DNA from 4 places in the Psychrobacillus sp. FSL H8-0487 genome. Region 3 is predicted to be linked to each of the others. Evidence: riboswitches for the same ligand, from Rfam matches in the RefSeq annotation. Region 3 holds a riboswitch; each other region holds the start of a gene.

Region 1 (5,695 bases), 680 kb from region 3:
ATGTTCGTTGTAAAGCTTAGAGCTAGGACGACAATACTTGATAAGGTTAGCAATACAATCTTCTTTTTCATTTTATAAATCCTCCCAATTCTTAATAAATTTTTGTTTAAATAAAACCTGATTTGCTTTTTGATAATATATACTTGCTGCTTTAAACTTGTGATGTTTAAAAAGGTAATCTGCCAATAATATAGAATACTTTTGAACATGACGTCCATCTTGTTCGTTTTCAAAATAACTTATAGCTTCTGTTAATACCATTTCAAGTTCTTCCGTTTGGTTAAGGTAATGACTATAAATTTCAAGGTGGTAAAAATAAGCAAAGTAATTTTTTGTAGATGATTTTTCTTGAGCAATTTTTATTAATCCTTTTTGACACCATTGCAGAACCTGTTGATGGTCAGATTGCTTGGAATACTCTTTTATAATAGATAAAGTTGTTAGTAAGTATCCTTCCGCATTACAGTCTTCTTCTTTAATTTTTAAACTAAGCTTATAAAACTCTATTGCTTTTTCAGGACACCCTTGAATGGCATATAAGGACCCAAGGTTTTGGTAAATCACCTCCTCATAGTTAATCAATTTATAGTCTTTCGCAAGCTTTGCCGCTAAATAATAGTTCTTTTCCGCTTCTTGAAATTGTCTCATTTTTTTATAGGCAATTCCTATAACAATGTAATTATCAATAGCTCTTTCGAATAACAGATTATCTTTATAGTAAAGTAGTGATTTGGAAGCGTAATTAATTGCATTAAAAAATTCATTACATTTTGAGTACGTTAAACTAAGTACATTATAGAAATCAGCTAATTCCCATTCTTCAATACTCCCTTTATTTAAGTGTCCTAATGAAAGTTCTAACCGGTTTAATGCAGCTTGGTAATTCCCCTCTAAATAACTATAAATCCCCAAATTCAAATTAAGAATAAACTTTGTTTTCTCGTCTATCTCGTCTTTTATTTGTACAATTGCCTTATAGATTGACTGCAGGTTTTCCTTCTTCTCATCTAGTATTAACAGTAGACGGAAGAGGTAAAGTTGATAACTGTAATAATTATTTAGTTGTAAAAAGTGTAGTTTTTCGTCGGTGTATTTCTGTAAAGCTCCCCTTATAAAGTTTTTATCTCTCTTCAAAACTCCTATTTTGTATAATTCGGATAGGGATGTAATCACTTTATTTTCCTTTTCACTGGACACTTGATCTATTTCTATATCTAGTTTTTTGAGTAATAAATTTACTACTTCTTCACTTGGAACCGTTAAACTATTTTCTATTTTACTTAAATAGGATGTAGAGCAGATTCCTTTGGCCAATGTGGTTTGTTTCATACTTTGGTCTATTCTTTCTGATTTTATTATATGACCTATACTACTCATTTTCTTCACCCCTTATGAATTAGTAATGTACTAATTCTTGAAATAATCTAAATATCCTTTTTCAATCGTTCGACCAAAAACGACTACTAAATTGTAGAAAGACTTACTATATTGTAGAGATTTGTAGAATATTGATACAATAATTATCCGAATTGATTTAGAAGTAGTAAATTTTCATTAAAATAGGAAAATAGGTTGAGTTATATAGTAATAAAGGAAGAACTCAGGTAATGTTTCCCAACCTTTAATTATTCTAAATATAACAAAAATTTAGTATAATTAAATAAAATATTAATAAAAAGGAGGAAGAAGACTAACGTGAGATAAAATTGTTTTTGGACAAGTAAGTTTTAGCAATACAACAGTCATACTTTAATTGGTTTTACTCAACGGGAATATCAATTGTTTGGGAATGGTAAATAAAAGGGAAAGGGGGGTACACATGATTGGGGAGGAAAACATCGTACAATTAATTGGAAACTTTGGATTTCCTATTGTAGTCACTATTTATTTATTACATCGCTTTGAAAATAAAATAGACTCTCTCGAAAATACCATTCACAATATAGCAAATGTTGTTAACAATAGTATAGAAAAAAGAAAGTGAACATGTAACAAGAAGGATTGAGTTCCTGTTGATAATATAGATTAAAATTATTCTTTTAAAGGTAAGCTAAGCTTATTTTCACTAACTATAATTTTCTTCTAAGAAAATGCTAGAAGTGAAAAGTAATCCATCCTGAGTAATAACTCAAAAATGGATTACTTTTTTAATGTGAATAAGGGGAACTACTGTTATGCAATATAATCCTCTTTGGGGATATCGTCGGCAGCACCTTTATTGTAATATTTCCCTTTTGTTAATACTGCTATAAAAACAGTAAGAATTGCTGCTAAAATAGCTGCAAAGAAAGCAGCGGTACTTTGTAAAAATGAACCCATATAACCTAATGCTGCAAATGTACCTATGCCACTAGCAACGATTAAAGAAACAACTCCAACAGGATTCCATTTGTAGAGAAATTCTTGTCGAGCCTCATAATAACCATTCCCAATTTTCAAAGCTTTTTTAACGACCAATGCATCGGTCACCAATATAGCTGCCCATGATAGTAAAAATACACCTTGAAATGTCATAGCTGTATCTAAATGATCTACAATACCACCGAGCATTAGAATTATTGCAGTAATTGCACTTACAACCACCCAAAATCTGCGTCCAGGTGTAAATTTAAAAATGTTTTCAAAGAAGTTTGATAGCGATAGGGAACTACTATATATGTTAGTAATATTTATACGTAGTTGAGTTAGCATCGTGAATAATGCTCCACCAATACCTAGAAGCATTACAATATAAACTCCTGGATTTGGTTCACCTAAGCGAACACCAAACCAAATACCAAGACCCCCCATAATACCGAAGCAGAAAATCTGTGGAATAAAACCGATTGCCACCGAACCAATTTTAATATCTTTTGGTTTTAGAAAACGAGCATAATCAGATGCTAGTAGGGCTGTTAGACCCATTATTCCATGTTGAACACCTATGCAAAGGAGTAAGGCTTGTCCTCCAACTTGAACGCCCTCAGGTAAATAAGTCCAAAAAGGTCCTTCAAATACGGAAGGTTTATAAAATGATATAACAACTGCTGTTATTAAGAAAACTACAAATATAGGTAGAGACCACTTTTGTAACTTATCTAGTTGTTTAATTCCAAACCAGTTTAAAGGTATAACGATAAAACCGAAGAAAATGATTAATGCCCATTCTTGTAGGTTAGGGAAGAAGGTGTGAACCGCGGATACTAAAATGAGTCCTTCAAATGCACAATACATAATAAAGTTTGTCGCGTAGAGGAACGATGTTAGGGAAGCACCTATATAGCCAAAACCACCGCCTCTAGATAATAAATTGACATTCATACCAGATTTCGCGGATAAGTAAGCAATGAAGGTTCCTAATATACCGGCAACTACTATTGCGTAAATCGAGGAGATAATAGCATTTAGTGCCCCAAATTGCAGAGCCATTACACTACCCATTTGAAAGTAAAAAATGGCAGTGGCTATGCCGAATGTAATATTGGTTATACTTAACCAACCCATATTTCTTTGGCTACGGGGTACCTTTTCTAATGAATAATCTGAGTCCATTTGTTCTGTTACTTTGTGATCTGTAGTTTGGACAGATCTCATAATATCATTCTCCTTTAAAAAATAATTACCAATGTAAGTAGACACATTAATAACTAAATTCTCATTGTTTTTATATTTCCACCATTAATTATAACATATACCTAGCTAAGTATTAATACTGAGGTAGTTGACAGAAATATATGTGTATTGTAAACTATGAAACATAATTGAATATAACCTCACTTAGTGTAGTGAGGTAGAGGCGCGATATTTAACAGTCCTTAGTGGAGTTTGAGAAGCTACGATGCTAGGGAGAAGGAAATGTCGCCGAAGTTTGTAATATTACTCGTTATTACTTGCTGGGTCTGTAGTTAATAATTGCAGGACTGTCCACTATAAACATCCCGGTTTATAATGGTGTGCTATCTCATTTGGGAAAAGTAGAGGACCTGGGCAACTATACATATTGCGACCTGAGTTCATCTCAGGTCTTTTTTTGTACAAGTTGTCTTTTTTTATAGGCAAGAACATATATTGATAAAAAGGGAGAAATTAGAATGAAAAAAAGATTAGCATTTTTAACGATATTTGTATCTATTACATTGTTATTAGCGGCATGTGGAACGGCTGATAAAGAGACTTCGGGATCTTCAACAGCTAAAGATACGGCTGATACATTTACAGTAGGCTTAGAAGCAGGTTATGCACCTTTTAACTGGACTCAACTAGACGATTCCAATGGTGGAGTGAAGATTGATGGAAACGCAGAGTATGCTGGTGGATATGATGTGGAAATTGCTAAACGTATTGCGGATGGATTAGGAAAGGAACTAGTTATCGTTAAAACAGAGTGGGATGGGCTTGTGCCATCATTGCAATCAGACAAGATTGATGCAATTATAGCGGGAATGTCACCTACAGAAGAGCGTAAAGAAACAATCGACTTTTCGGAAAACTACTATACTTCCAACTTTGTTATGGTAGTGAAAAAAGGTGGAGCTTTTGAAGGGGCTACTTCTATTCAAGACTTTAGTGGTGCTAAAATTACAGGTCAGTTAAATACTTCTCACTATGGTGTAATTGATCAAATCAAAGATGTGCAAAAACAACCAGCATCTGATAATTTCTCTGCAATGCGTGTAGCATTAGAATCTGGAGTTATTGATGGTTATGTGTCTGAACGTCCAGAAGGAATTAGTGCTTCTTCCGCTAATGCCAACTTTGCAATGGTTGAATTTACGGATGGATTTAAAGCGGCAGAAGAGGATACAGCAGTAGCAGTAGGCTTGAAAAAAGATAGTAATTTAACAGAAGATATTAATAAAATTTTAGCGGAAATTTCTGAAGAAGAAAGACAAGAAATTATGGATGCTGCTATCAATAACCAACCAGCGGCAGAATAAGGGTGAAGTGATACCGGCTGCATCTTTTTGCAGTCGGTTTTTATATGGAATATATGCTTTCTAATTATTAACTATCTAGCTCCAGACGCCAGCAGCGTCTGCGGCTTTTCTAAGAAAGGAGGGAAATGTATGAGCATTGAATATATTATTTCGATGATTACTAATAACTGGCCGATGTTCCTTCGTGGAGCAGGAATGACATTATTAATATCAATTATTGGTACAATTTTTGGTGCAGTTATTGGCTTGCTAGCAGGGGTTATTCGTACAATTCCTAAACCTGAAAGAAAAATGAAACGTATTTTGTTAAAAGTAGTAAATCTAATACTTTCTGCATATATTGAGTTTTTTAGAGGAACTCCGATGATCGTACAGGCCATGGTAATATTCTATGGATCTGCGCTTGCTTTTGGGATAGATATGGACCGTACAACAGCAGCAATATTCATCGTTTCGATCAACACGGGTGCATATATGGCAGAAATTGTACGGGGCGGTGTTATTTCCATTGATAAGGGGCAATTCGAAGCTGCACAAGCAATTGGTATGAATCATGTTCAAACAATGTGGAGTGTTGTTCTACCTCAAGTCATCCGAAATATTTTACCAGCAACAGGAAATCAATTTATCATTAATATTAAAGATACGTCTGTCTTGAATGTAATAGGTGTTACGGAACTATATTTTCAAGCGAAAACAGTTGCAGGTATAAGCTTTAAATACTTTGAACCATTCTTTATAGCATGTATTTTGTATTTCGTCATGACGTTTACAGTAAC
Region 2 (5,695 bases), 660 kb from region 3:
GCTACTGAGCTTGGTAAATATGGCGCTGATCGTGTAATTACTGTGGAACATCCACATTTAAAACAATATACTTCAGATGGCTATGGTCAAGCATTGTTAGCGGTGATTGAGCAAGAAAATCCAGAAGCAATTGTTTTTGGTCATACAGCACTTGGGAAAGATTTATCTCCTAAAATTGCAAGCAAGCTTCAAATTGGTTTGGTATCAGACGTAACTTCTATCGAGGGTGAAGGCGATGCTGCTGTATATATCCGCCCGATCTATTCTGGTAAAGCCTTTGAAAAAGTTAAAGTGAAGGATGGTATTGAATTTATCACTATCCGTCCTAACAATATTGCTCCACTTGCAAAAGATGACAGTAAGTCAGCGGACGTTTCATCTATGTCTGTAGACATTACAAACCTACGTACGATTATTAAAGAAGTAGTTCGTAAATCTACTGAAGGTGTAGATTTATCTGAGGCAAAAGTTGTTATTGCTGGTGGTCGTGGTGTAAAGAGTGAAGAAGGTTTTGCACCTTTAAAAGAGCTTGCAGATGTATTAGGTGGAGCAGTTGGAGCTTCTCGTGGAGCTTGTGACGCCGATTATTGTGATTATTCATTACAAATCGGTCAAACTGGAAAAGTAGTTACTCCGGACCTTTATATTGCAGCAGGTATTTCTGGAGCGATACAACATTTAGCTGGTATGTCTAACTCGAAAATTATTGTAGCGATCAACAAAGATCCAGAGGCAAACATTTTCAAAGTTGCAGACTACGGGATCGTAGGAGATTTATTCGAAGTTATTCCAATGCTTACTGAAGAGTTCAAAAAACTTAAAGTAAACGCATAATAATAGATGAGGCTGTCCAAAAGAAAAACTTTTGGGCAGCCTTTTTGTGTAAGACTGATTAAAATATTGTGCTTGTTCATGTAATTGATCAAAGTTTATATTTCTTGAAATTTCTTTATACATTGTTTATTTTTTTATTTTGTTTTCTCTTGTGTAAAACTCTTCCACAATTCGCTGGACCTATAGTCGTTTCAGTTTTGTTCCAATGCTTTGAATGTTTCTGGTATGCTAAGATTTACTTTCAAGCTAATATGTAGATGTTGGTATTTCTGTCTGTTATAATCATTACATAGTAGATAAAGGAGGAATTTTAATATGGCAATTGTTCATGGAACAGATCAAACATTTAACACAGATATAGAAGAAGGTTTAGTATTAGTAGATTTTTGGGCAACATGGTGCGGACCTTGTAAAATGATTGCTCCTGTACTAGAAGAAATGGATGCTGAAATGAGCGATAAAGTTAAAATCGTAAAAGTAGATGTGGATGAAAACCAAGCTACTGCTAGTCAATTCGGTATTATGTCAATTCCAACATTAGTATTATTTAAAGATGGAAAACCTGTTGATAAAGCAGTAGGTTTCCAACCAAAAGAAGCATTAGTACAACTTGTAGAAAAAAACGCATAATCTAAAACCGGGTGCTACATAGTACCCGGTTTTTTTAAACAGGTGATAATATGAATAATTTGATCGAACAAAAATGTTCCATCCTACCGGATGAACCAGGATGTTACTTGATGAAAGACCGACAAGGAACTATTATATACGTCGGCAAAGCTAAAATATTAAAAAATCGTGTACGCTCATATTTTAAAGGAGCACACGATGGTAAAACACTCCGATTAGTGCAAGAAATTGTTGACTTCGAATATATCGTCACATCATCTGAGTTGGAAGCTTTAATACTGGAGCTCCACCTTATTAAAAAGCATGATCCAAAATACAATATTATGTTAAAAGATGATAAAACGTATCCATACATTAAAATTACTGCTGAAAAAGATCCTCGTCTGATTATTACAAGACAGGTGAAAAAAGATAAGGGTAAATACTTTGGTCCATATCCCAACTCTCATGCGGCACATGAAACAAAAAAACTTCTAGATCGTCTATATCCACTTCGAAAATGTCAAAAAATGCCGAATAGAGTTTGTCTATACTACCATATGGGACAATGTTTAGCGCCCTGTGTGAAAAAAGTAGAAGAGAATACTTATGAGACAATTATTCAAGAAATAGCCAGCTTTTTAAATGGTGGGCATACGCAAGTGAAAAAAGAATTGGTTCAAAAGATGAATTCAGCTGCTGAGACTCTTGAATTCGAACGAGCAAAAGAGTATCGTGATCAGATTTCACATATCGAACAAGTGATGGAAAAACAAAAAATGACGATGAATGATTTCACGAGCAGAGACATATTTGGTTTCCATGTTGATAAAGGTTGGATGTGTGTTCAAGTATTTTTTATCCGACAAGGAAAGCTTATCGAAAGAGATGTGTCATTATTTCCGATCTTCCGGGATCCAGAAGAGGAATTCATCACATTTTTAGGTCAGTTCTATGCGAAGCCAGAGCATATTAAACCAAAAGAAATTTATGTTCCATTAACTACGGATCTTGACTTAGCTTCAAATCTTCTAGAAATGAAAGTTTTCGTTCCACAACGAGGCACAAAGAAAAATCTAGTCGAGTTAGCAGAAAAAAATGCAAAAATAGCTCTAACGGAGAAATTTCATTTAATCGAAAGACAAGAAGAGAGAACGATTGGGGCAGTTGAACAGCTTGGTGATTCCATGGGGATTGCACCTCCAATGCGTATAGAAGCTTTCGATAACTCGCATATTCATGGTACAGATGCTGTATCTGCAATGGTTGTATTTATTGATGGTAGATCAAGCAAAAAAGATTATCGTAAATACAAGACAAAAACGGCTGCCAAACATGATGATTATGGTGCTATGCGTGAAGTTGTACGGCGAAGATATACAAGAGTCTTGAAGGAGAATTTACCACTACCCGATTTAGTAATCATTGATGGTGGAAAAGGGCAAATAGAGGCAGCGCGTGAAATTATTGAGGATGAATTAGGACTTGATATACCGATTGCAGGGCTTGCAAAGGACGGCAAGCATCAGACTTCTCAACTTATTTATGGTGACCCTTTGGAGATAATTCCAATGAAGCGTACGAGCGAAGGTTTTTATTTGCTCCAACGAATTCAGGATGAAGTCCATCGTTTTGCTATATCATTCCATAGACAACAGCGTGGAAAGCATACAATTGCATCTTCTCTAGATGGTATTGAAGGGATTGGTCCTCAAAGGAAAAAATTATTACTAAAACAATTTGGTTCTTTAAAGAAAATACAAGCTGCTAGCAAAGAAGAGTTAATGGCTGCAGGATTACCGAGTAAGCAAGCAGATTTAGTGATTGACCATTATCAGAAAAATGTATTGTCTTCTGAATAATCATATGTTATGGTTGTAACAATTTAATATTCACTATTATAAGTGAAGATAGAGGTGCGATTAGACATCAGTACTCAGCAGGAGGAAGGAAAGTTCCTAGAATAGCTGAAGAAAGGGTTTTTCGCCGAAACATAGAATAGCTTTTCCTATTCTGTTGTTGGTTCTGCATTTAATAGATGTAGGATTGTCAGAATTTGATATTCTGGAGGGCTATCTCACATGGACAGATTTTTTGGACCGTGTATGAGACAATGCTTTTCACAATATGTGAAAAGCATTTTTTAATCCTTTCAGTTAATAAGGGAGCGGATGATCATGACTAAAATTGTAATGAAATTTGGCGGTACTTCGGTTGAATCAACTGAAAAGATTACAGATGTTGCTAATCGGGTAAAAGGTGAAAAAGAAAATGGTCATGATATTGTGGTTGTTGTATCCGCAATGGGTAAAGCGACAGATGAATTATCAAAATTGGCTTTCGAATTAGCAGATTCACCGTCCAAACGTGAAATGGACATGCTTTTATCTTCTGGGGAGCAAGTTACAATGGCATTGCTTTCTCTCAAGTTAAACGCAATTGGAGTAGAAGCCATTTCTCTCACAGGTGCCCAGGCAGGTCTGATAACAGATAGTGTACATAGAAATGCAAAAGTAATGAAAATGGATCCTTCAAAAGTTGATGGATTACTTGCAGCAAATAAAGTAGTTATTGTAGCTGGTTTCCAAGGAATATCTGAAGCAGGAGAGATTACTACACTTGGCAGAGGAGGATCTGATACAACTGCTGTAGCTATTGCTGCTTCTATTGAAGCGGAAATTTGCGATATTTATACAGATGTAGACGGTATTTACACGTCTGATCCTCGCTATATTGAAAGTGCGCGTAAACTGGAACAGCTTGAATATGACGAAATGTTAGAACTCGCTAATTTAGGTGCGGGAGTATTACATCCACGTGCAGTTGAATTTGCTAAAAATTATAAGGTTCCATTAAGAGTGCGCCCGAGCTTTAAAGATGGAGAAGGAACGATTTTGAAGGAGGAAGTAGATGTGGAAAATAATTTAGTGGTTCGTGGAGTGGCATTTGAATCAGATATCGTCCGATTGACTATAGAATATGAAGTACCTTTTAATGGTTCCCTCGCTTCTATTTTTACGACTTTAGCAGCAAATCATATAAACGTAGATATTATTGTACAGTCAATCGTAGAAGGAGTGAAACCTGCAGTATCCTTTTCTATTAAAAAGGAATCCTTGTCTGAAGCGATAACAGTTTTAGAGACACACAAACAAGCACTAGGCTTTACTTTCGCAGATTTTGAAGTTGGTCTTTCAAAGGTTTCTATTGTCGGTTCGGGAATGGTATCGAATCCCGGGGTAGCAGCTCAAATGTTTGATCGATTAAGAAAAGAAAATATTCCTGTGAAAATGGTAAGTACTTCAGAGATAAAAGTGTCAGTCGTTGTACCCCAACAAAATATGATCGAAGCAGCAAATGCCTTACATGATGAATTTGAACTTGCACTAACTCATCAATCCGTATAATATTTTTATGTTAAAATTCATTTTCTATTAACTATTTGAATCTGTTAAAAAGGTTTTCACAATAGTTTCACTATTAAAGAGGGGTAACAGGAAAAGTCGTATGCGACTATCCCGTTACCCTTTTGTTTTAGAATCCCATTTTATTTGCAAAGAGACAAGGCCATTCTTTTTTACTTCTTCGTCATAACATTCGGTTAAAAAACCAGTAATCTTTTGTTGTTGTTCAGCTAAAAAGCCTGCTTCTAATCGATGACTTCTACTTTGACCACTCTGAGGTAGATTATATGTACTTAGCGTATAGAAAGCGGAGTCTTTTGTAGTTTTTTCTAAATGTAAAGTGCCCCAGCCAGCTTCGTTGAAAAAAGTGATAGCTTCGTCCAATGAATATAGGGGAAATTTGCGGGCTAAATCTTTCCCTGCCCAATATAATATATCTTTTTCATGTTTTCCGAGAATAGAAGTAAGCACATGGTCTCTTAGTAACTCATATCCAAAGGAAGTTACATGTGAATGTTCCTTTTCATTCAAGTAGCAACCCTTCTTTCCAAAAATCAATATTGCCTATTTATTTTATCATAAAAAAATTACAAATGGGGACTTGATTAGATTGTGATTAATTTAACAATTTATTATCCGAAAAAGGTAAAGGAATCCATTTTAAAATACGGAAAGATACCTTGACGCTCCAAAATGATGAGAGTACAATGGATATGTCATAAATACGTAACTTGATGATGTGAAATTTTTGAGAACTTTTGCTTTTTTGAGATAGTTTTCATTCTTTTCAGTCAGAAATTTGAGGGGGTAATTGTTTTGTCGAACGATCGCGAATTTTATTGGCGTCG
Region 3 (5,695 bases):
TCGTGCAATAGCGATGAAACCTGATATTATTTTAATGGACGAGCCTACTTCCGCATTAGACCCGATTTCTACTCTAAAAATAGAAGAACTAATCACCAATATGAAAGAAGATTATACAATTGTTATTGTGACACATAACATGCAACAGGCTGCTCGAATCTCCGATAAAACCGCATTTTTCTTAAATGGAGAAGTAGTAGAATACGATGATACAGATAATATTTTCTCCACCCCGCAGGATCAGAGAACAGAAGACTATGTTACAGGTCGATTTGGATAATAGGAGGTTACCAATGGGTATTCGTGTAAACTTTGAAAATAATTTAGAAGAACTAAAGAGTAAGATTATCGAAATGGGTGAACTCTCAGTTGTCGCTCTAGAAAAATCTTTTAAGGCGTTAAAAACACAGGATGTGGAGATTGCTCTAAAAGTAATTGAAGGAGATACAGCGATTGATAATCTTGAAATAGAAGTAAATCAGTTCTCCATATGGATGATAGCGAAAGAATCACCTGTTTCCAGAGATTTGCGTGAAATAATTGGTGTCCTTAAAATTTCATCTGAAATTGAACGGGTCGCAGATTTTGCTGTAAATATTGCAAAAGCAACGATTAAAATCGGCAATACTGAATCTTTACTAGATATTACCCATCTAGAAAAGATGAAAGATATATCGATTGAAATGCTTCGAAAAGCATTACAATCATTCTTAGAGGAAAATATCCTGCTTGCTAAAGAAGTGGGAGATTTAGAGGACAATGTAGATCAATATAGTAGAGAGACATATAAAAAACTTACTGCTTATCTAAGTGAACATCCAGAAGAAACAAGTCAGCTTGTACAATTATTATTTGTTAATCGCTTTTTAGAGAGAACAGCAGACCATATTACGAATATCGCTGAAAGCACAGCTTATTTGATAAAAGGTCAAATATATGATTTCAATTCATAGGCAAATGAAATCGAACTGGTGGAGAAAATGAAAAATTTCTCTTCCAGTTTTTTTTATACTAGCTCACATTGTGCTATTCTAGTAATGATTAGTTCCGTATGATATCTACTTATGCGGACATTGGGAGGTTTATAAATGGAGAATAATGATATATTAATCAGATTGAGATATGCCCTTGATATAAAGAATAAGGATATGGTAGAGGTATTTAAACTTGGTGGTGTGGAAGTAACTAAAGAGGAAGTTCTCAAAATTCTTACCAAAGCAAAAGAGGAAAGTGAAGAGGAAGAAGTAGTAGAGGATGAAAACCACATCAAGTGTAATAATAAAATGTTAGAATCGTTTTTGAATGGACTAATCACGCATAAAAGAGGCAAGCAGGATCCAAAACCGGAACAGCCAGCAGATACGGAGCCAGTTGTACAGCAGAAGGATCACGTGAATAATATGCTGTTGAAAAAGCTTAAAGTAGCTCTACAATTAACAACAGAAGATATGCTAGATGTGTTGCATGATGGTGGTATTGTAGTTTCAAAAGGTGAGCTTGGAGCTATTTTACGAAAACCAGGTCATCGTAATTATAAAGAATGCGGAGACAATTTTGCGCGCAAATTCCTTAAAGGCTTAGCGGTTAAATATAGAAGTTAAATTAAAAAGAGCGAATTCCATTGGTAATGGGAATTCGTCTTTTTAGTTTAGTCATAAGAAATGGTGCAATTCATTTCATTCCTCAACATCCTGAAAGGATGATTAGAAGTGGAAATATATCCTGTTGCGGCAGTAAATCATGGCAGTCCGCGAGTAATCAGAGAGGGAGCGCGAGTATTCCATTCTTCTCCGCGAGTATTCCATTCTTCTCCGCGAGTAAGCATTGGTCGATAGCGAGTATTCACCCATCGACCGCGAGTATATGATCTTTCATGTCCACGAATTAAAGGGAAAAGAGCGAATTCCAGTAGTTGGAATTCGCTCTTTTTAAGACTTTACGCCTTCTGGTAGTGTAGTTAATACTTCCTTTAAAGTAGTAAGCTCCTCAGCATTTAAAGGAACCATAGGTAGGCGAACTCCACCCACTGGAACACCTTTTAAATTCAATGCTGTTTTAACAGGTGTAGGATTTGGAGCTGCAAATAATGCTTTCATGACAGGCAATAGTCTGCGATGATCCATTGCAGCTTCTCTTACATTGCCATTATTAAACTTTGCGATCATTGCTTGCATTTCATTTCCTATAATATGCGAAGCTACGGAAATAACACCCGTTCCACCAATTGATAGCACCGGAATTGTTAAACCGTCATCGCCACTATACAGCGAAAAGTCCTCACGAGTATTACTAATAATTTCAGACATAGTATCCAAATTGCCGCCAGCTTCTTTGATAGCAACGATATTTGGAATCTCTGAAAGTCGGATGATGGTATCTAATGACATGTTGACCACGCTTCGACCTGGAATATTGTATAGCATAATCGGCAATGATGTTGTTGCAGCAATTGTTTGGAAGTGTTGGTACAAGCCTTCTTGAGATGGTTTGTTATAATAAGGAACAACAAGCATAATACCATCGACACCAGCATCAGTAGCCTGTTTTGTTAAATTGATAGAAGCTTTTGTGCTATATGAGCCGGTTCCAGCAATAACTGGCACTCTACCATTTACAACTTCAACTGTAAATTTAAACAGCTGTACTTTTTCTTCATCAGTTAACGTCGGAGACTCTCCGGTTGTTCCAGACACAACCAAACCTTGTGTTCCATTGGAGATTAAGTAATTTATTAAGTTTCTTGTAGCTGGAAAGTCTATATCCTCATTATGATCAAAAGGAGTAACCATAGCCGTTAATATTTGTCCAAAATTCATAACTTCTCCACATCCTATAATTTATTATTAAAAATTCAGGGAGAAGGGCTTCATCAATTACACTTCGGTGTAATTGTGTCCAGATTTTGAATTGCGCTAGCGCAATTAACTCCAAAGTCTGTGACATCCACCGGAGGCTTAACTTGAGATTTGTTTGGTAGTCAAGTTAAGTAAACGCGAAAAAGCAACAACGAGGGCTCGTTGTTGCAGTAGAAATAGAGTAATATTTCTGTGCGTAAGATAGCCCTCCATATAGTCTCCTATATGACAATTCAGTGTTTGTTCAACAGCTGAACCAGCTTCAAGAAAAATGAGATTCTTTCAACTTCGGCAAATTCCCCTTTCCACAAATGTCCTAGGATCTCATTATCCTCTAATTGTGTACTAATGGTTTTTGCGCCTCTATCCTTACTTCAAATATAATTGAAATAAGAGAATATTTAATTATTAAAATAATACATGACTTTTAATACTATTGCAACAGTTTACCTGTAAAATAAATATTAAGTAGTAAAATCCGTCAAAGTTGATCTTCACTCCAGGTGGACGCTTTCCGCGGATATGGCTTCACTCCTCATCACTGGAGTCGCCACCTTGCGCTACAATCAACGGAGTCCAATTTTATATTGATATAAGTAATTTGAAATTGACCCAAATAACTTTTAAGTTAGTTCTATTAATAAGTTTAATATGTAAAAACCATACTATATAAGAGGTGAAGAGAATGTATAAATTATTGTCCCATAATGATTTAGATGGTGTCGGATGTGGTATTTTAGCAAAGCTAGCATTTGGTGAGAATGTAAAGGTGCGCTATAATTCGATTTCATCTCTTAATCGGGAGATTGAATATTTTTTAGAAAATGATGAACCTGATACATTTTTATTCGTAACGGATTTGACGCCGAACGGGGATAATGAAAAAAGATTAAATGATTTTTACAATGCAAATGGGAAGGTACAACTAATCGATCATCATAAATCAGCGTTGCACTTTAATGATTATGAATGGGGATATATTTTAGTGGAAGATCAGGAAGGCAAATTAACTTCTGCTACATCCTTATTATATGAGTACCTTGTATCCAACAAATTATTGGAACCAACTGCTGCAGTAACAGAATTTGTAGAATTAGTTAGACAGTATGATACATGGGAATGGGAAAAGAACGGGAATCATCAGGCACATTCCCTAAACTCATTGTTCTATTTAATATCGATGGAAGAATTTGAAGAAAAAATAATGGAACGACTTCGTACGAGTGACCATTTTGATTTTGATGAATTTGAAAAGAAAATATTGAAAATGGAATCCGAGAAGATTGATCGCTATATTCGTCGTAAGAAAAGAGAGATTGTACAGGCAAAAGTGGGAGACCATATTGCTGGGGTGGTCTACGCGGAAACGTATCATTCGGAGTTAGGTAATGAACTTGGCAAAGAGTTTCCACATCTCGATTACATCGCAATTGTAATCATGGGAGGAAAAAGAATTTCTCTTCGTACAATTTATGATCATGTCGATGTTTCTGAAGTTGCTGGACAGTTCGGTGGCGGAGGACATCAAAAAGCATCAGGATGTACTTTAACGGAGGAAGCATATAAGTTATTTGTTTTGGACACTTTCCATCTGTCCTCAATACCAGAAGATGCAAAAAGAAATCAGTATAATTTGAAACAATCGGCTTTCGGTTCGTTTTATAAAAATAGAAATAATGACACGTTCATCTTATATTCTAAAAATAATCAAGATTGGATTCTCGAAAAAAATAAAATCGAATTAGAAGAAACCTTTACAAGCTTTGAAGATGGCGAACGTTTCTTAAAGAGAAACTATGAGGCAGCTTTAGTAAGGGATGATCTGTTTGTCGATTATTTAATGAGTGAAGTGAAGAAGAGAGAGGACGCTTGAGGACAAGGGTTACTGAGTTTTACTGGCGTTCACTCTATTGAATACTAGCGAATGGTTCTTACATACTCGCTCTCGAGTTATTTTTACCCGTGAAACAGAATATCTTTCCAAATTCCTCTTTCTCCAATGAAACTGATAGATTGAATATAAATAGGATAATAAGGTATCATTAAGGCCGAAAGCATCCTTATATAAACAATTGAACGCAATAATGATTGGGGGAAAAATTAAGTGGAAATTGGTATAACAACGTTTGTGGAAACCACTCCAGATGTAAAAACTGGAAAAGTAATTAGTCATGCGGAGCGTATTCGTGAGGTTGTGGAAGAAATAGTATTAGCAGATGAAGTTGGGCTAGATGTATTCGGTGTAGGAGAACATCATCGCAAGGATTACGCGGCTTCCGCGCCCGCTGTTCTTCTGGCTGCAGCTGCGTCACGGACGAAGAATATAAGACTAACTAGTGCTGTAACAGTACTTTCATCAGATGATCCAGTGCGAGTATTTGAGGAATTTTCTACATTAGACGCTATTTCCAATGGTCGAGCAGAGATCATGGCAGGGCGTGGTTCCTTTATCGAATCTTTCCCACTCTTTGGATATGATTTAAAGGATTATGATGAATTGTATGAAGAAAAGTTAGATTTACTCTTAAAAATACGTGAGTCTGAAATGGTTTCATGGAGTGGTCAGCATCGAGCTGCGATTCAGAATCGTGGGGTTTATCCACGTCCCGTACAAGACCCACTTCCCGTTTGGATTGCGAGCGGTGGAACACCGCAATCTGTTGCTCGAGCTGGATTCCTTGGATTGCCACTAGTGTTGGCAATTATCGGAGGTAGCCCACTCCAGTTTGAGCCACTCGTGAAACTGTATAAGAAAGCCGCGACTCAAGCAGGACATGATGTATCAAAGTTAACGGTTGCATCGCACTCGCACGGGTTTGTGGCAGAATCTACGGATATTG
Region 4 (5,695 bases), 410 kb from region 3:
AGACCTAATACTAAATAGCCAATTGCAGCAATGACTGCACTAATAATGGCATATGGTAACTGAGTCATTACGTGATCGATTACATTAACTCCTGCACCAGTCGCTGACATAATTGTAGTGTCTGAAATAGGCGAACAATGGTCTCCAAAAACAGCTCCCGCTAAAACGGCCGCTAAAACAGGGAGTAATAACTCTGGCTCTACTACCATGATGATACTTGCACCAATTGGTAATAGTATCCCAAATGATCCCCATGAAGATCCAGTTGCGAAAGCCATAAAAGCTGTTAAAACAAACAGTAAGACTGGAATAACCCCTGCCGGAATATTATTATCTGTAACGAGATGAGCTAAATACTCACCAGTTCCTAAAGCTGTTATTAAAAATGAAAGGGACCAAGCAAATATTAAAATGCAAATAGCAGGTAACATTGAATTTATACCAGAAATAATTCCTTTCCCCAGTAAGCCCAAATTAGCATCTTTGTTTTTCTTGAATTGACGCGTATACAATAGTACAGCTAAAATACTCGATACCATCCCACCTATAAATAGAGAGAGCGGAACATCTGTATTTTCAAAAATAACAAATATGTCCATTACTTTTCCTGAAGCCTGATAGCCTGTCCAAAACATTGCAAAAAGAGTTACTACTATTAATGATACAATTGGAAGGATTAGATCCTTTACTTTACCAAAATTATTTTCCGGGAAATTACCTTGTAAATCACCTGGATTTGATTTATTTGGATCAAAAAGGACACCAGTTTCTCTTGCAAGTGTTTCATGTTTTTTCATCTCACCTAAATCATTGTCTGTCCATGCTGTAAAAAATACCATTGCAAGCGCAGCAATGACATAGAAATTCATCGGTGCCATTAACATAAACGCTTGCAGTGGAGTATAGTCTGTTACAGCATGGGTAGCAAAGATAACACCAAGCTGACTTATTAGAAACGCACCCCAACTAGAAACGGGAGAAACTACACAAACAGGTGCAGATGTAGAATCGATAAAATAAGCTAGCTTTGCACGAGAAACACGATGAGTGTCAGTAATTGGACGAGCAATCTGTCCTACAGCAAGTGCATTAAAATAATCGTCTACGAAAATAATAATACCTAAAAAAGCTGTAAGGAGTTTAGATCCGCGATTTGTTTTAATACGTTTAACTGCCCATGCAGCAAATGCAGTACTTCCTCCTGACAGACTAACAATCGCAGTAACCACCCCAAGCAACAATATAAACAATAATATATAAATATTATACATATTCAATCCATTATCCCAAAATGACGTGATAAAGGAATCCCAAAGAATGATCAATGAATCAATCGGCGAAAAGCTTTCTACTAACAAAGCCGCTGAAACAATCCCGACTCCTAGTGATAGTAAAACTCTTTTCGTCACAAGTACCATTACAATCGCTAGTAATGGCGGTAAAATTGAAAAAATCGTATTTTCCATCATAATTTCCTCCTAATAATGAAATGCATAAGCGCCTATGTAAGCCCCGACTAGCGTTGGAAGACTGACGGTAAAGGCGTACTTTGCCTTAACCATCAGGCTGAAACGACTCGAGGGGCTAGGCGCTGAAGCTAGACAATATGAAATGCATAAGTGCCTACTTCAATGTAGGCAGTCTGAATTCGCGACATCCTATCGCAACGACTGCATGACCTACACCTTATATATCCCAAGACTCGATGGGATATGAGCTGACACTAACGAAAATGAACAAGTGCATTATGCCTTAGAATATAAAAAAGCCAACCTAATATAAATATAGGTTGGCTTTTAGATAAAATTTCAAGCAAAAATTTTATACTTTGTAGCTCTCCATTTATACATATGTATAAATGACAGTGTTATTTTTGTTCAAAATAACCCCAACTAGATTTGACTTGACGGTCAACATCTAATTTCGGCATAACTTCCTTTCGTTTACAATCACAGTTGTCATTCTCCTGTAAACTACTCTTTTGCTATGCGGCCTCTACCTATTCTTATTCATTTCCACTAGTATAGCAGTAAAAACAATATTCTTAAGGATTTTTATTTTTCAGGTAATGGCAATGGTACTTCTATTGATGGAGCAGCGTCCCCGTCTCCTCCTGTGTAAATGTAAGGAACCTGGCCTTGCACGATTCCCATTGCCACAGGTATACTCTGTTCCACCGTACTCATCTTACTTGCCAGAGGAACTATTATTTGTACATTTACCGTAATGTGGATATTAACCTCCACATAAGCATTGTTTATTCCAAACTTAGTAATAGAAGGAACTACATTCGATTGAACATTTCCGATAACGTGAAAGCGTATGGGAATTTTAGGGCCTAAGTTACCTATGATGGGGATATTCGTCGCTTGCCCTATCGGAACGAAGAATACAACTCCCCCCTGATCCTCCATCGTTTGTTTATCGTACTCGATGTCATCTAAATACGGTAGGCTAGAAAAGTTCCCCTGCTCAGCCTGCTCCAAATGAGACTGAACTAACTGATTTGTATCAGATAGTATACGATTTATAATTTCTGTATTAAATCGAGTTGTTACCATTGTAGTACTGTCTGATGGCACCTCTTCGATTATGTCATTTACATCGAGCGTATTTGAAATTCTTGAGTTAATTGCTTTATTTATTACCATGGATGCTATTTTTGTTGTTTGTACTTCTGCATATTCCAAATAGGTAGCTGTCAATTGTTTATTAATATAATAGATGAGGCCTCCCACTGACAACATAAAACAAACTAAAAAAATGGCTAATTTCCGCTGATTAGTAAAGAAAGTCAATCGTTTTTTCTTCTTTCTATAGAACAAAAACAATCCCCCTAATTACTACTTATGTAAGAAAGAGGATTTTCATGACTCATATTCACTTTTTTCAAGCTGTCCATACCATTTCACAATATCTCGAATCATTTCTGGCATAAAATACTGTTTGGGAGCAAATTTTAAAGACGGATAAAAGTAACCAAATGTAAACATATCTAAAGTTGCCAATGTATATACTTTTTCTAGTTCAATAGGAGATTCATTTACTAGAACTATACCACTTTCTAACTCTATTAGCTGTTCATATAATATGACCCCAAGGTATTTACCTCTGAACCCTAACCCTTTTACTTCAAGCGTTGGCCATTTTTCATTTTTCCCTGTTCGGATAACTTCTAGTAGTTCTGCACCGGTTAATGTAATAACACAAGGATTTATCGGATGAGGCAAACATTGATGTAGATCTCTTGCAGTAATCGGCCCCTGTTGAAGATCCTTTAAGAATATCCCCGCTGGAAACATGGCACAATCCGCTTTTGTAAAAGCTAGAAGTGCTTTTCCGAAAAAGCGGGATAGATCCGATTCCTTAAACCAATCCTTCTTCAATAAAAAAGAATTATAAAAAGCAATATTAGACATCTCCGCTATTCCTTCATTTTCCCAAGCAGTCTGTAAATCGTTTGAATATAGTGGAACTGGTAGTGCTTCCGTAGGAAATAAAACTGCCTTCTTCGATTGGATAACTTTTGCTACATGATCAAATTCCAACGTGACAAGTCCGACATTCATACCGAATTTACCGGTAGCAGCTTGCAACGTGTTCCCAATTACTTTACCTTTTTCAAACGTGTGATGTGTATGTGAACCCAATATCACATCAATTTGTGGTATTTCCAAAGATAGTATTTCATCAAGTGATTTCCCTAAATGTGACATACAAATAAGAACATCTACTTGCGGACGAAGTGTATTACATACCTCTTTCAGTCGGGTAATCGGCTCTTGAATTTGCCATCCCAATTTTTCATAGTAAATACCATAGTCAGCAGTTGCCGCAACAATGCCAATCCGTATACCAGTTGGTGTTACATGTATTTTGTGGGGTAATACCCAAGAAGGAATATTTCCTCCTAACTCCGTGAAATTGGAGACAATCACTTCAAAATTAGCATCTATGTACAACGTTTCTAATTCTTCATGACTTAGGGTAATGCCTTCGTTATTTCCTATCGTTACATAATCATACTTGGCATCATTTAGAAGATGCACATTTCCCTTTCCAAGTGTACCCTCTGTATATATATTCGAACGATCTAGATGATCTCCAATATCTAATGTTAAATAGGAAGCCTTGTCACCAAGGTTCTTCCGAGTATCTGAGAGAAATTGCTGAATAGCGGGCCAGTTTTCTAGATGACTATGCAAATCATTTGTGTGGAATATATAAATCGTCTCTCTCATTCTTTGCCCACCCTATCCATTACATATTTTACGTTAAAATAGTCCTTCTATAATCGATCGTATACCTAATAATAAAAGTACAATTCGTAAAGCCAAAACTAGTGTATCTGAGTTCAACTTTTTATTTAACTTTGCTCCTATCTTAGCTCCGATATAGGCAGCAGGTATAACCGGAATCGTATACAACCACGGTACATTTCCTAATGAAATATGTGTGACAGAGTTCACTATAGACGACAGAAATACCATGAACATAGACGTACCGACAGCCACATGAGGCGGAAACAGGAATAGTAATATCATCGCTGGTACGAGTATAGATCCTCCACCAATACCAAATAGACCCGATGCGAATCCAACACCAAAAGTTAATAATAATGCGAACCAAATTGGATATCCATATACAAATGTTTTATCGCCATCATTAAAGGTTTTCTTTTTCCCATTTTCCACAAACCATCGAACAGGACTTAAACGATCTCTTACCAACAATAAAGTAGATAAAATAACAAGTAAGATACCAAAGTATAAATTAAAAGAAGGTAAGTCCAGTCCTTTGTTTACAAATGCTCCGAGTATAGTACCAGGAATACTACCAATGAAAAAAATAAATCCACTTTTAAAGTCGACCGTTTTGGTTTTCATATAGGATAGAGTAGAAGAAAGTCCTGTAAATATCATCATAACCACAGAAAGACCAACAACGCTTTGCGGAGTAATATTTGGTATTAAACTAAGAGAAGCTCCAAAAAACAAAATAGCCGGTACTAAAATAACGCCTCCACCGAGGCCAACCAATGCTCCTACAATTCCAGAGAAAAGCCCACTAATTGCTAGTATAATCCATTCCATTTAAAAATCTCCTTCAAAAAAATCTAATTGTTTTGGAGCAAGTCCTTCAAAATCTATTCCTAACATACTTTGAAATGTTTTGGCATTACTGGCTGCATGACCTCCAGAGTTATTATTAAACAACACAACAACCTCTTTTGCCTGCTTCTCTAAATACTCACAAATACCTTTAATAGAAGAAAGCTCTTCTTTATTATAATCGTATAGGTATCTTACTTCTCTCCACTTCACATTATTGCCCGGATTAACCCACCCATAAGTATTTCTACCATGTAACCTTACGAGTACCTTGTTCGTAGTTGCAATTGGAACTAAAGGAATACTACCATCCCCAGCCTGCGGTTCATCACAAACACTATGATGAAGACCATTCTCTTTTAAAAAATGAAGTGTAGAATCTTTATATTCAGAAGAATACCAAGATTGGTGACGAAACTCAATAACCACTTCAAAGTCCTTTAGTTCTTCTCTCACTTTACGTATATATTGTACATTTTCTTTTGTGCATTGGAACCAAGGAGGAAATTGTGCAAGTATCATTGATAGCTTTCCCGAATTTTTAAATGGCATAACCGATTGTCGATATAATTCAAACATTTCTT

Evidence for each region. Region 3 has a riboswitch for lysine ahead of dapA (4-hydroxy-tetrahydrodipicolinate synthase). Riboswitches for the same ligand answer to the same signal wherever they lie in the genome.
Region 1: another riboswitch for lysine. It lies ahead of MHI47_RS19255 (transporter substrate-binding domain-containing protein); the one in region 3 lies ahead of dapA (4-hydroxy-tetrahydrodipicolinate synthase).
Region 2: another riboswitch for lysine. It lies ahead of MHI47_RS12415 (aspartate kinase); the one in region 3 lies ahead of dapA (4-hydroxy-tetrahydrodipicolinate synthase).
Region 4: another riboswitch for lysine. It lies ahead of MHI47_RS13715 (Na+/H+ antiporter NhaC family protein); the one in region 3 lies ahead of dapA (4-hydroxy-tetrahydrodipicolinate synthase).

What each region holds. Positions count from the first base shown of each region.
Region 1 covers NZ_JBBOZA010000001.1:3,758,484-3,764,178, reverse strand. The annotation lists gene MHI47_RS19275 (hypothetical protein) at 1-71, opposite strand, end outside; gene MHI47_RS19270 (helix-turn-helix domain-containing protein) at 73-1,377, opposite strand; gene MHI47_RS19265 (YvrJ family protein) at 1,820-1,984, shown strand; gene MHI47_RS19260 (purine-cytosine permease family protein) at 2,173-3,573, opposite strand; lysine riboswitch at 3,763-3,946, shown strand; gene MHI47_RS19255 (transporter substrate-binding domain-containing protein) at 4,071-4,916, shown strand; gene MHI47_RS19250 (amino acid ABC transporter permease) at 5,046-5,695, shown strand, end outside.
Region 2 covers NZ_JBBOZA010000001.1:2,427,385-2,433,079, reverse strand. The annotation lists gene MHI47_RS12430 (electron transfer flavoprotein subunit alpha/FixB family protein) at 1-834, shown strand, start outside; gene trxA (thioredoxin) at 1,150-1,464, shown strand; gene uvrC (excinuclease ABC subunit UvrC) at 1,515-3,305, shown strand; lysine riboswitch at 3,347-3,526, shown strand; gene MHI47_RS12415 (aspartate kinase) at 3,621-4,850, shown strand; gene MHI47_RS12410 (YslB family protein) at 4,965-5,378, opposite strand; gene MHI47_RS12405 (succinate dehydrogenase cytochrome b558 subunit) at 5,664-5,695, shown strand, end outside.
Region 3 covers NZ_JBBOZA010000001.1:3,082,902-3,088,596, reverse strand. The annotation lists gene pstB (phosphate ABC transporter ATP-binding protein PstB) at 1-280, shown strand, start outside; gene phoU (phosphate signaling complex protein PhoU) at 294-953, shown strand; gene MHI47_RS15830 (YehS family protein) at 1,089-1,601, shown strand; gene dapA (4-hydroxy-tetrahydrodipicolinate synthase) at 1,929-2,816, opposite strand; lysine riboswitch at 3,050-3,229, opposite strand; gene MHI47_RS15820 (DHH family phosphoesterase) at 3,541-4,728, shown strand; gene MHI47_RS15815 (LLM class flavin-dependent oxidoreductase) at 4,960-5,695, shown strand, end outside.
Region 4 covers NZ_JBBOZA010000001.1:2,676,813-2,682,507, forward strand. The annotation lists gene MHI47_RS13715 (Na+/H+ antiporter NhaC family protein) at 1-1,466, opposite strand, end outside; lysine riboswitch at 1,824-2,006, opposite strand; gene yunB (sporulation protein YunB) at 2,055-2,825, opposite strand; gene MHI47_RS13725 (bifunctional metallophosphatase/5'-nucleotidase) at 2,868-4,241, opposite strand; gene MHI47_RS13730 (sulfite exporter TauE/SafE family protein) at 4,275-5,093, opposite strand; gene MHI47_RS13735 (DUF72 domain-containing protein) at 5,094-5,695, opposite strand, start outside.